One region of the Pseudomonas sp. Q1-7 genome, then DNA from elsewhere that is predicted to be linked to it. Evidence: riboswitches for the same ligand, from Rfam matches in the RefSeq annotation. Region 1 holds a riboswitch; the other holds the start of a gene.
What was found. Region 1 has a riboswitch for cobalamin ahead of cobW (cobalamin biosynthesis protein CobW). Riboswitches for the same ligand answer to the same signal wherever they lie in the genome.
Positions count from the first base shown of each region.

Region 2: another riboswitch for cobalamin. It lies ahead of btuB (TonB-dependent vitamin B12 receptor); the one in region 1 lies ahead of cobW (cobalamin biosynthesis protein CobW).

Region 1 covers NZ_CP116304.1:902,577-906,453, reverse strand. Annotated here, with positions in the region: gene PJW05_RS04120 (cobalamin biosynthesis protein) at 1-126, opposite strand, end outside; gene PJW05_RS04115 (CbtA family protein) at 123-836, opposite strand; gene PJW05_RS04110 (CbtB domain-containing protein) at 847-1,032, opposite strand; cobalamin riboswitch at 1,136-1,351, opposite strand; cobalamin riboswitch at 1,410-1,605, shown strand; gene cobW (cobalamin biosynthesis protein CobW) at 1,698-2,750, shown strand; gene cobN (cobaltochelatase subunit CobN) at 2,867-3,877, shown strand, end outside.
Region 2 covers NZ_CP116304.1:2,152,531-2,156,407, reverse strand. Annotated here, with positions in the region: gene PJW05_RS10020 (cobyrinate a,c-diamide synthase) at 1-424, opposite strand, end outside; gene cobO (cob(I)yrinic acid a,c-diamide adenosyltransferase) at 424-1,035, opposite strand; gene btuB (TonB-dependent vitamin B12 receptor) at 1,049-2,920, opposite strand; cobalamin riboswitch at 2,988-3,201, opposite strand; gene PJW05_RS10005 (O-methyltransferase) at 3,503-3,877, opposite strand, start outside.

The sequences.
Region 1 (3,877 bases):
GGCGCTGGCCAGCGCGACCAGCGCCTCGAAGGACGCGCCGGCCTCGGCCAGGCACTGCCGCAGCAGGCCTTGCAACTCGTCCGCCGGGCAGCCGCGTCGGCAACCCAGCCCGGCGACCAGTTTCAAACGGAGGGCGACGCGTGGCGCTGGTGCAGCCAGGCGGCGGCCCAGCCCAGCACCGCCCAGAACAGGGCATTGGTGATCAGCGAGGCCGCGATGAACGCGTGCTCCAGGGCTTCAGGCGCTAGGCTGGTGTGGACGTCCGGTTGCGGCGCGCCCAGCAGATGCGGGATCACCAGCAGCAGCAGGCCGGCCACGCGCAGGGCCCAGTGGCGGCCGAAGGCGATCAGCGCCAGGCCCACAGCGGTGGCGCAGGCGGTGCCTACCCACCAGGTCTGGCGCTGGGCCAGATCGGCGGCGGCGGTGCCCGGCAGCTCCGGCGGCAGGCCGAGGGACGGCGCCAGGGCGAAGGTGGCAAAACCGCCCAGCCCCCAGAGCAGGCCCTGCCAGGCGCGGGTCGGGCCGCGCAGGCTGAACAACCCGGCGAGGATCAGGGCGAAGCCCACCGCCACCACCAGGTTGCTGCCCCCGGTGGCGAGGGTGCGCTGCCAACCGTCTTCCGGGGCCCAGGCTTCGTCGCTGTGATCGTGGATGTGGGCCACGGCGGCGCCGCCGTGTTCATGCTCGTGGGGCTGTTCCACAGGCGCCGGCTCGGCGGTCTCGTAAGTCTCCGCCTGGAGGATCAGCGGCGTGACCCACAGACTCTGCAACAGGGTCAGCACCAGGGCGGCGATCAGGCCGGCGAACCCGGCGGTCTGGGCAATGCGCTTGATCATCGGAGCTTACTCAGTGGCAGGGGAAGGCGGCGCTGTGGCGGGTGTCGTGGGCGGCGTTGTGCACAGCCTCGATATGCGAGAAGCCGGCGAAATACACCAGGGACAGGCCGATCAGGCCGGCACCGATGGCCAGGACGAGACGCTGGGCCAGGGTCGATGACGAAGCGGCGGAATGGGACAGGGTGCGGCTGGACATGGAGGTTCCCTCTGCGTTGCGAGTGATGGCGGCAGGGGAACGCGCATGAGGGAAGCGGGCGCACAGGCACCCCGATTTCCGGCTTGCGCCCGCCCACCGCGGGTTGCCAAAACGTGATCAGGCCGGTCTCCGGGCTTGCGACGCCTGCCGATGGCAGGATGGGCTTGCCTTCCCATGCCCGAAAGCACAGTGGCCTACTAATCCCTACGTTCGCTTACCGTTGCGGGGGCAGCGTCGGACTTATCCGAAATTGGATGCACCGACTTCCCGTTTCACCTCGCGTACGGCGACGCAAGGCACCTGAAAAATCCGCGCTAGGACAACACGAGACCGACCAAGCGTCAACTGGCGCGATTGACCGCCGTTGGCGCCCTGCGTAGCCTTCGCCCTTTCGAGGTTCTCCGGGCACGTCCCGGAGCTAAGAGGGAACGTGGTCAAGGCCACGGCTGCCCCCGCAACTGTGATCGCCGCGAACGCCTTCGAAATGCCACTGCTTCATGCGGGAAGGCGAAGGAAAGGCCCCGAAACGGGCCGGGCGAGAGCCAGGAGACCTGCCTCGACGACATTCCACACAACCGGGCGGGGTGATCCGGTGGCGAATCCGTTGCGCGGGGCGAGCCCCGCTGCGTTCGTCATGCCCGCCGACCGACCACGCAGAGGCGCGCATGAAAACCCTGGCCAAGCTCCCCGTCACCATCGTCACCGGCTTCCTCGGCGCCGGTAAGACCACCCTGCTCCGTCACATGCTGGACTCGGCCTCCGGCCGGCGCATCGCGGTGATCGTCAACGAATTTGGCGAGCTGGGCATCGACGGCGAAATCCTCAAGCAATGCGCCATCGGCTGCAGCGAGGAAGAGGCCGTGGGCCGCGTCTACGAGCTGGCCAACGGCTGCCTCTGCTGCACCGTGCAGGAAGAGTTCTTCCCAGTGATGCGCGAGCTGGTGGCACGCCGTGGCGACCTCGACCAGATCCTCATCGAAACCTCCGGCCTGGCCCTGCCCAAGCCACTGGTGCAAGCCTTCCAGTGGCCGGAAATCCGCAACGCCTGCACCGTCGACGCGGTGATCACCGTGGTCGACAGCCCGGCCGTGGCCGCCGGCACCTTCGCCGCCCACCCCGAACAGGTGGACGAGCAGCGCCGCCAGGACCCGAACCTGGACCACGAATCGCCGCTGCACGAGCTGTTCGAGGACCAGTTGGCCAGCGCCGACCTGGTGGTGCTGAACAAGGCCGACCTGCTCAGCGCCGACGCCCTGGCCGCGGTGCGCGCCGAGGTGGCGGAAGAGCTGCCGCCGGCGGTGAAGATCGTCGAGGCCAGCGCCGGCAAGCTGCCGCTCGATATCCTCCTGGGCCTGAATGCCGAGGCCGAGCTGCACATCGACAGCCGCCCCACCCACCACGACCACGAAGGCCACGAGGACCACGATCACGACGAGTTCGATTCCTTCCACGTCGACCTGCCGGACGTGGACGAAACCACGCTGCTCAGCGCCCTCGGCCAACTGGTGGAACGCCACGCCATCCTGCGCATCAAGGGGTTCGCCGCCATCCCCGGCAAACCCATGCGCCTGCTGGTGCAGGGCGTCGGCAAGCGCTTCGACAAGCACTTCGACCGCAAATGGCTGGCCGACGAACCCCGTGGCACCCGCCTGGTGGTGATCGGCCAGGAGCTGGACCAGGTCGCCATCGCCAATGAGCTGCGGACTGCGCTGGCATGAGGCACGCACAACGCCCCTCCCCCATCGGGAGAGGGGCCGGGGGTGAGGGCAATAGCCGGGCGCGGGGACCTTCCCTCCCCCCAACCCTCTCCCAGAGGGAGAGGGGGTAAAAGAGCATGCACCTCCTGCGCACCCAACCCGGCGGCTTCGTCCCCGACGACGGCATCGCCCACCTGGCCCAGACGCCTGCCGAGCTGGTGATTCTCTGCAGCGGCGACTCCCACCTGGCGCTGCTGGCCGAGGCCGCCCGCGAGCTGCCGGCGGACTACCCCAGCCTGCGCCTGGCCAACCCCATGCAGTTGCAGAACCACGCCTCGGTGGACCTCTATGTCGACGAAGTGCTGCAACACGCCAAGGTGATCCTCATCTCGGTGCATGGCGGCGTCGGCTACTGGCGCTACGGCATCGAGCAGTTGGTGACGCTGGCCGAGCGTGGCGCGACGCTGATACTGGTACCCGGTGACGACCGCCCCGACCCGGAGCTGACCGGCCTGTGCAACGTGCCCGCCGAAGAGGCCGAACGCCTCTGGCAGTACCTGCGCCAGGGCGGCCTGGACAACGCGCGACAGCTCTTCCATTGCCTGGCCAGCCGCTGGCTTGACCGCGACTACCCCTGGAGCGAACCCCGCGCCTTGCCCCGCGTCGCCCTCTACCACCCGCGCCTGAGCCCGGCGCGCTTGGACGACTGGCAATCCGAGTGGCAGCCCGGACAGCCGGTGGCCGCCCTGCTCTTCTACCGAACCCACTTGCAGGCCGCCAACACAGCCTTCATCGACAGCTTCTGCGCGCGCATCGCCGCCCAGGGCCTGAATCCGCTGCCCATCGCCGTCGCCAGCCTCAAGGAGGCCGAATGCCTGGAGACGGTGGAGCACTGGCTGGACGCGGCCGACGCCAGTCTGATCATCAACACCACCGGCTTCGCCCAGTCCAACCCGGACACTCCCGGCCCGCGCCCGTTCCGCCGCGACATTCCGGTGCTGCAGGCCATCTGCTCGCTGGACAACGAACCGCTCTGGCGCGAAAACCCGCAAGGCCTGGGCCCGCGCGACCTGGCCATGCACATCGCCCTGCCGGAACTGGATGGCCGCATCATCACCCGCCCCATCAGCTTCAAGGGCCTGGCCTGG
Region 2 (3,877 bases), 1.2 Mb from region 1:
AGGGCAAGTCCGGCTGATACGTAGCCAGGCCCACGGCCAGGGCACCGAAGGTCTGCGCCATGGCTGCGCCGTTGATCACCCCGAGCACCGGCACACCGAAGTGCCGTGCCAGGTCGGCGGCCGAGGGCGAGCCGTCGAACAGGCCCATGACGCCTTCGATCAGGATCAGGTCGGCCTCCCCCGCCGCTTCCCAGAGCAGGCGGCGGCTTTCCGCCTCGCCGATCATCCACAGGTCCAGTTGGTAGACCGACGCGCCGGAGGCACGGGCGAGGATCATCGGATCGAGGAAATCCGGCCCGCACTTGAACACCCTGACCCGCCGCCCCTGACGGGTGTGCAGGCGCGCCAGGGCGGCGGTGACGGTGGTCTTGCCCTGGCCGGAAGCCGGGGCGGCGATCAACAGTGCGGGACAGGCGTGATCCATCAGAACTCCACGCCCTTCTGGGCCTTCACGCCGGCCTTGAAAGCGTGCTTGACCAGGCTCATCTCGGTGACGGTGTCGGCGGCGTCGATCAGGCCCTGGGGCGCCCCACGGCCGGTGGCGACCACGTGCTGGCGTTCGGGGCGGGACTCGATGTCCCTGAGCACCTCGTCCAGCTCCAGGTAGCCGTGCTTGAGGGCGATGTTCAGCTCATCGAGCACCACCAGGCCGATCCGCGGGTCGTCCAGCAGGCCGCGGGCCACCGCCCAGGCCGCGCGGGCCTTCTCGATATCGCGCTGGCGGTCCTGGGTATCCCAGGTGTAGCCCTCGCCCATCACGTGGTAGCTGACCTCGTCGGGGAAGCGGCGGAAAAAGTTCTCCTCGCCGGTGGACATGCCGCCCTTGATGAACTGCACCACGCCCACCTTGAGACCGTGGCCCAAGGCACGGGCAACCATGCCGAAGGCGGAACTGCTCTTGCCCTTGCCATTGCCGGTGTGCACCAGCAGCAGGCCGTACTCGCTCTGGGCCTGGGCAATCTTTTCGTCGACCACGGCCTTCTTGCGCTGCATGCGCGCCTTGTGGCGGGCATCGCGTTCGGCGGATTCGCTCATCGGACGTTCCTCCTCACAGGGCCTGGTAACGGACGGTGAAAAACACCGCCTGTCCCGGCTGGTTATAGTCCAGGGCGGTTTCGTAATCGGCGTCCAGCAGGTTGCTGACCTTGGCCTGCAGGCGCCACTCCTCGGTCAGCCAGTATTCGCCGCGCAGGTCCACCGTGGCGTAACCGGCAACGCGTTCGCGGTTGGCCAGGTCGTTATAGCTGCGGCCTTCGGCATGCACAGTGGCGCCGACGCCGAAGCGGCCGATGCGCCGATCGAGGTCCAGATTGAAGATTTCCTTGGCCCGACGCGGCAGTTCATTACCATCGTTGGCACCGGACTCGCGGTTCTCCGGGTCGAGAAAGGTCGCGTTGGCGCTCCAGTCCCAGCCCAGCCAGTGGCTGCCGACCACCAGTTCGAGGCCATCGATGCGCGCCTTGCCGATGTTGTTCGGGCCGCCGAACGGGCCGAGGGTGGAGTCGTAGGCGATCAGGTCATCCACATGGGTGCGGTAGGCATTGATCGACCAGTGGCCCCAGTCGTGCTGACCGGCGAGGGCGGCTTCGAAGCTCTCCGAGGTTTCCGCATCCAGGTCGGGATTGCCGTAGCCGGGGTAGTACAGCTCGTTGAAGCTGGGCGCCTTGAAGGCGGTGCCGTAGCTCAGGCTGAAACGCAGCGCTTCGGTCAGGGCATAGCCCCAGGCGGCGTTGCCGGTGTCATGAGTGCCGAACTGCTCGTTGTCGTCGCGGCGCAGGGCCAGCTGCCAGTCCTGGCGACCGGCCTGGCCGAGGTATTGGGCAAACCCGCCCTGGTTCTTGCGGGAGTCCTTGTCGAAGGCGGTGGAGCTGCTGATCCGGTCGCGCTGCCAGTCGTAGCCCAGGGTCAGCACATGCCCCTCGGCCAGGGTCAGGTCGTTGAGCCAGGAGGCGCTGTCGCGGGTGGAGTCGAAGCGCGCATCGAACACGCCATCGGTGTGGCTGGTGCTCTTGTCCTCGCTGCGGCCGGCCTGCAGGGTCACATCCCAGCGTTCCGCCGGGCTGTAGCGGACGCGGCCGCCCAGCAATTCCTGGCGGTTGTCTGCGTTGGCATTGTGGCCGCCCTGTGGGTGGAAGAAGCCCGACGAGTCGATGTCGTCGTAATCGTTGTGGGCCTTGGCGCGCATCAGCGTGCCATCCAGCTCCAGGCCGTTGTCGAAACGATAGCCGGCGCGCAGGTTGCCGGAGAGGTTGCGGTAGCCGTCGGCGTCCGGCTCGTAGTAGTCGCTGCCCTGACGGCGGGAGTTGATACCGTCGGTGTCCTGGCTGCTGACCCCCAGGCTGTACCAACCCTTGCCGTCCCCCCCGGAAACCCCGGCGCTGCCTTCGTAGCTGTCGTGGGTGCCGTAGCCGGCGGAGAACCAGGGCTTGGCCCCTTCCTGGCCGCCCTTGCGGGTGAAGATCTGGATCACCCCACCAATGGCTTCGGAACCGTAGAGGCTGGAACGCGGACCACGGACCACCTCGATGCGCTCGATCAACTCCACCGGCAGGTCCTGGAAGGCGGTGAGGCCGGCGCTCACCGAACCCACCTTGATGCCGTCGATCAGCACCAGCACGTGGTCGGACTCGCTGCCACGCAGGAACAGCGTGGTGTTCTTGCCCGGACCGCCGTTGTTGCTGAGGGTCACGCCCGGCACCTTCTGCAGCAGCTCGGGCACCGAACGCGCCTGGCTGCGCTCGACTTCTTCACGGTCGATGACCGTGGTAGCGGCGAGGCTGGCGCGCACCGGCCGCTCGCTGCGGGTCGCGGTAACCACCTGCTCGTCGAGGGTCAGCGGCGCCGCGACCAGGGAGGGGGAAATGAAGGTTCCGCCGAGCAGCGCAAGCGCCGCCGGCCTGAAGAAAGGCTTGCGAATCAAGGTCTGGGTCTCCGTCGTGCCACCCGCGCGACATCTACAAGGAATACTGCATGCGGAAGGCTCCGCGATGCCCTGTTTGCGCCAGGCCGGTCTCCGGGCTTGCGAGTGGAGCCGAAACTCCCGTGCCGCGCCTTCCCATGCCAGGGGCACAGTGGCCGATTGCGGCTGTCTACTCGCCTACCGTTGCGGGGGCAGCGCCGGATTCTTCGAAGGAATGGACCGGCTTCCCTGTTTCACCCCATTGGCCGAAGCCATGGGGCACCTGAGGCAGCGGCGAAGGTTAGAGACTCGGGGAGGCAGCGTCAATTCGAGCCACCCCCTCGGTTCAAGGATGCCGCTCAGCGTCTGCAGCGCGCCGTAGGTTGGGTTGAGGCACGAAACCCAACGAGCCCATGCCGGTAATCGCGCCATTGGGCCGCGCTGCGCTTGGCGCCAACCTGCGGTCCCGGTGGCGGCATACCCGTTAGCGCATGCGGTCCGCCGTAGGTTGGGTTGAGGCACGAAACCCAACGAGCCCATGCCGGTAATCGCGCCATTGGGCCGCGCTGCGCTTGGCGCCAACCGGCGGCGCGGGTATGCGGCTCAGCGTTTTCGGCAGAGGGTCAGGCCATCGCCCACGGGGAGCATCGAGAGATCGACGCGTGCGTCATTTTTCAGCGCGCTGTTCAGGGCCTGGATGGCGCGGGTGTCGGCGCTGTCCGGTGCGGCCTCGAGCACGCGGCCGCTCCACAACACGTTGTCGAAAAGAATCAGGCCACCCTGGCGCGCCAGGCGCAGCCCTTCTTCCAGGTAGGCCGGGTAATTGGCCTTGTCGGCATCGATGAAGATCAGGTCGAAACTGCCGCTGTCCAACTGCGCCAACGTCTCCAGGGCCGGTGCCAGGCGCAGTTCGATGCGGTCGGCGAGGCCGGCTTCCTGCCAATGGCGACGGGCGATGGCGTTGTAGTCGCCGGGCAG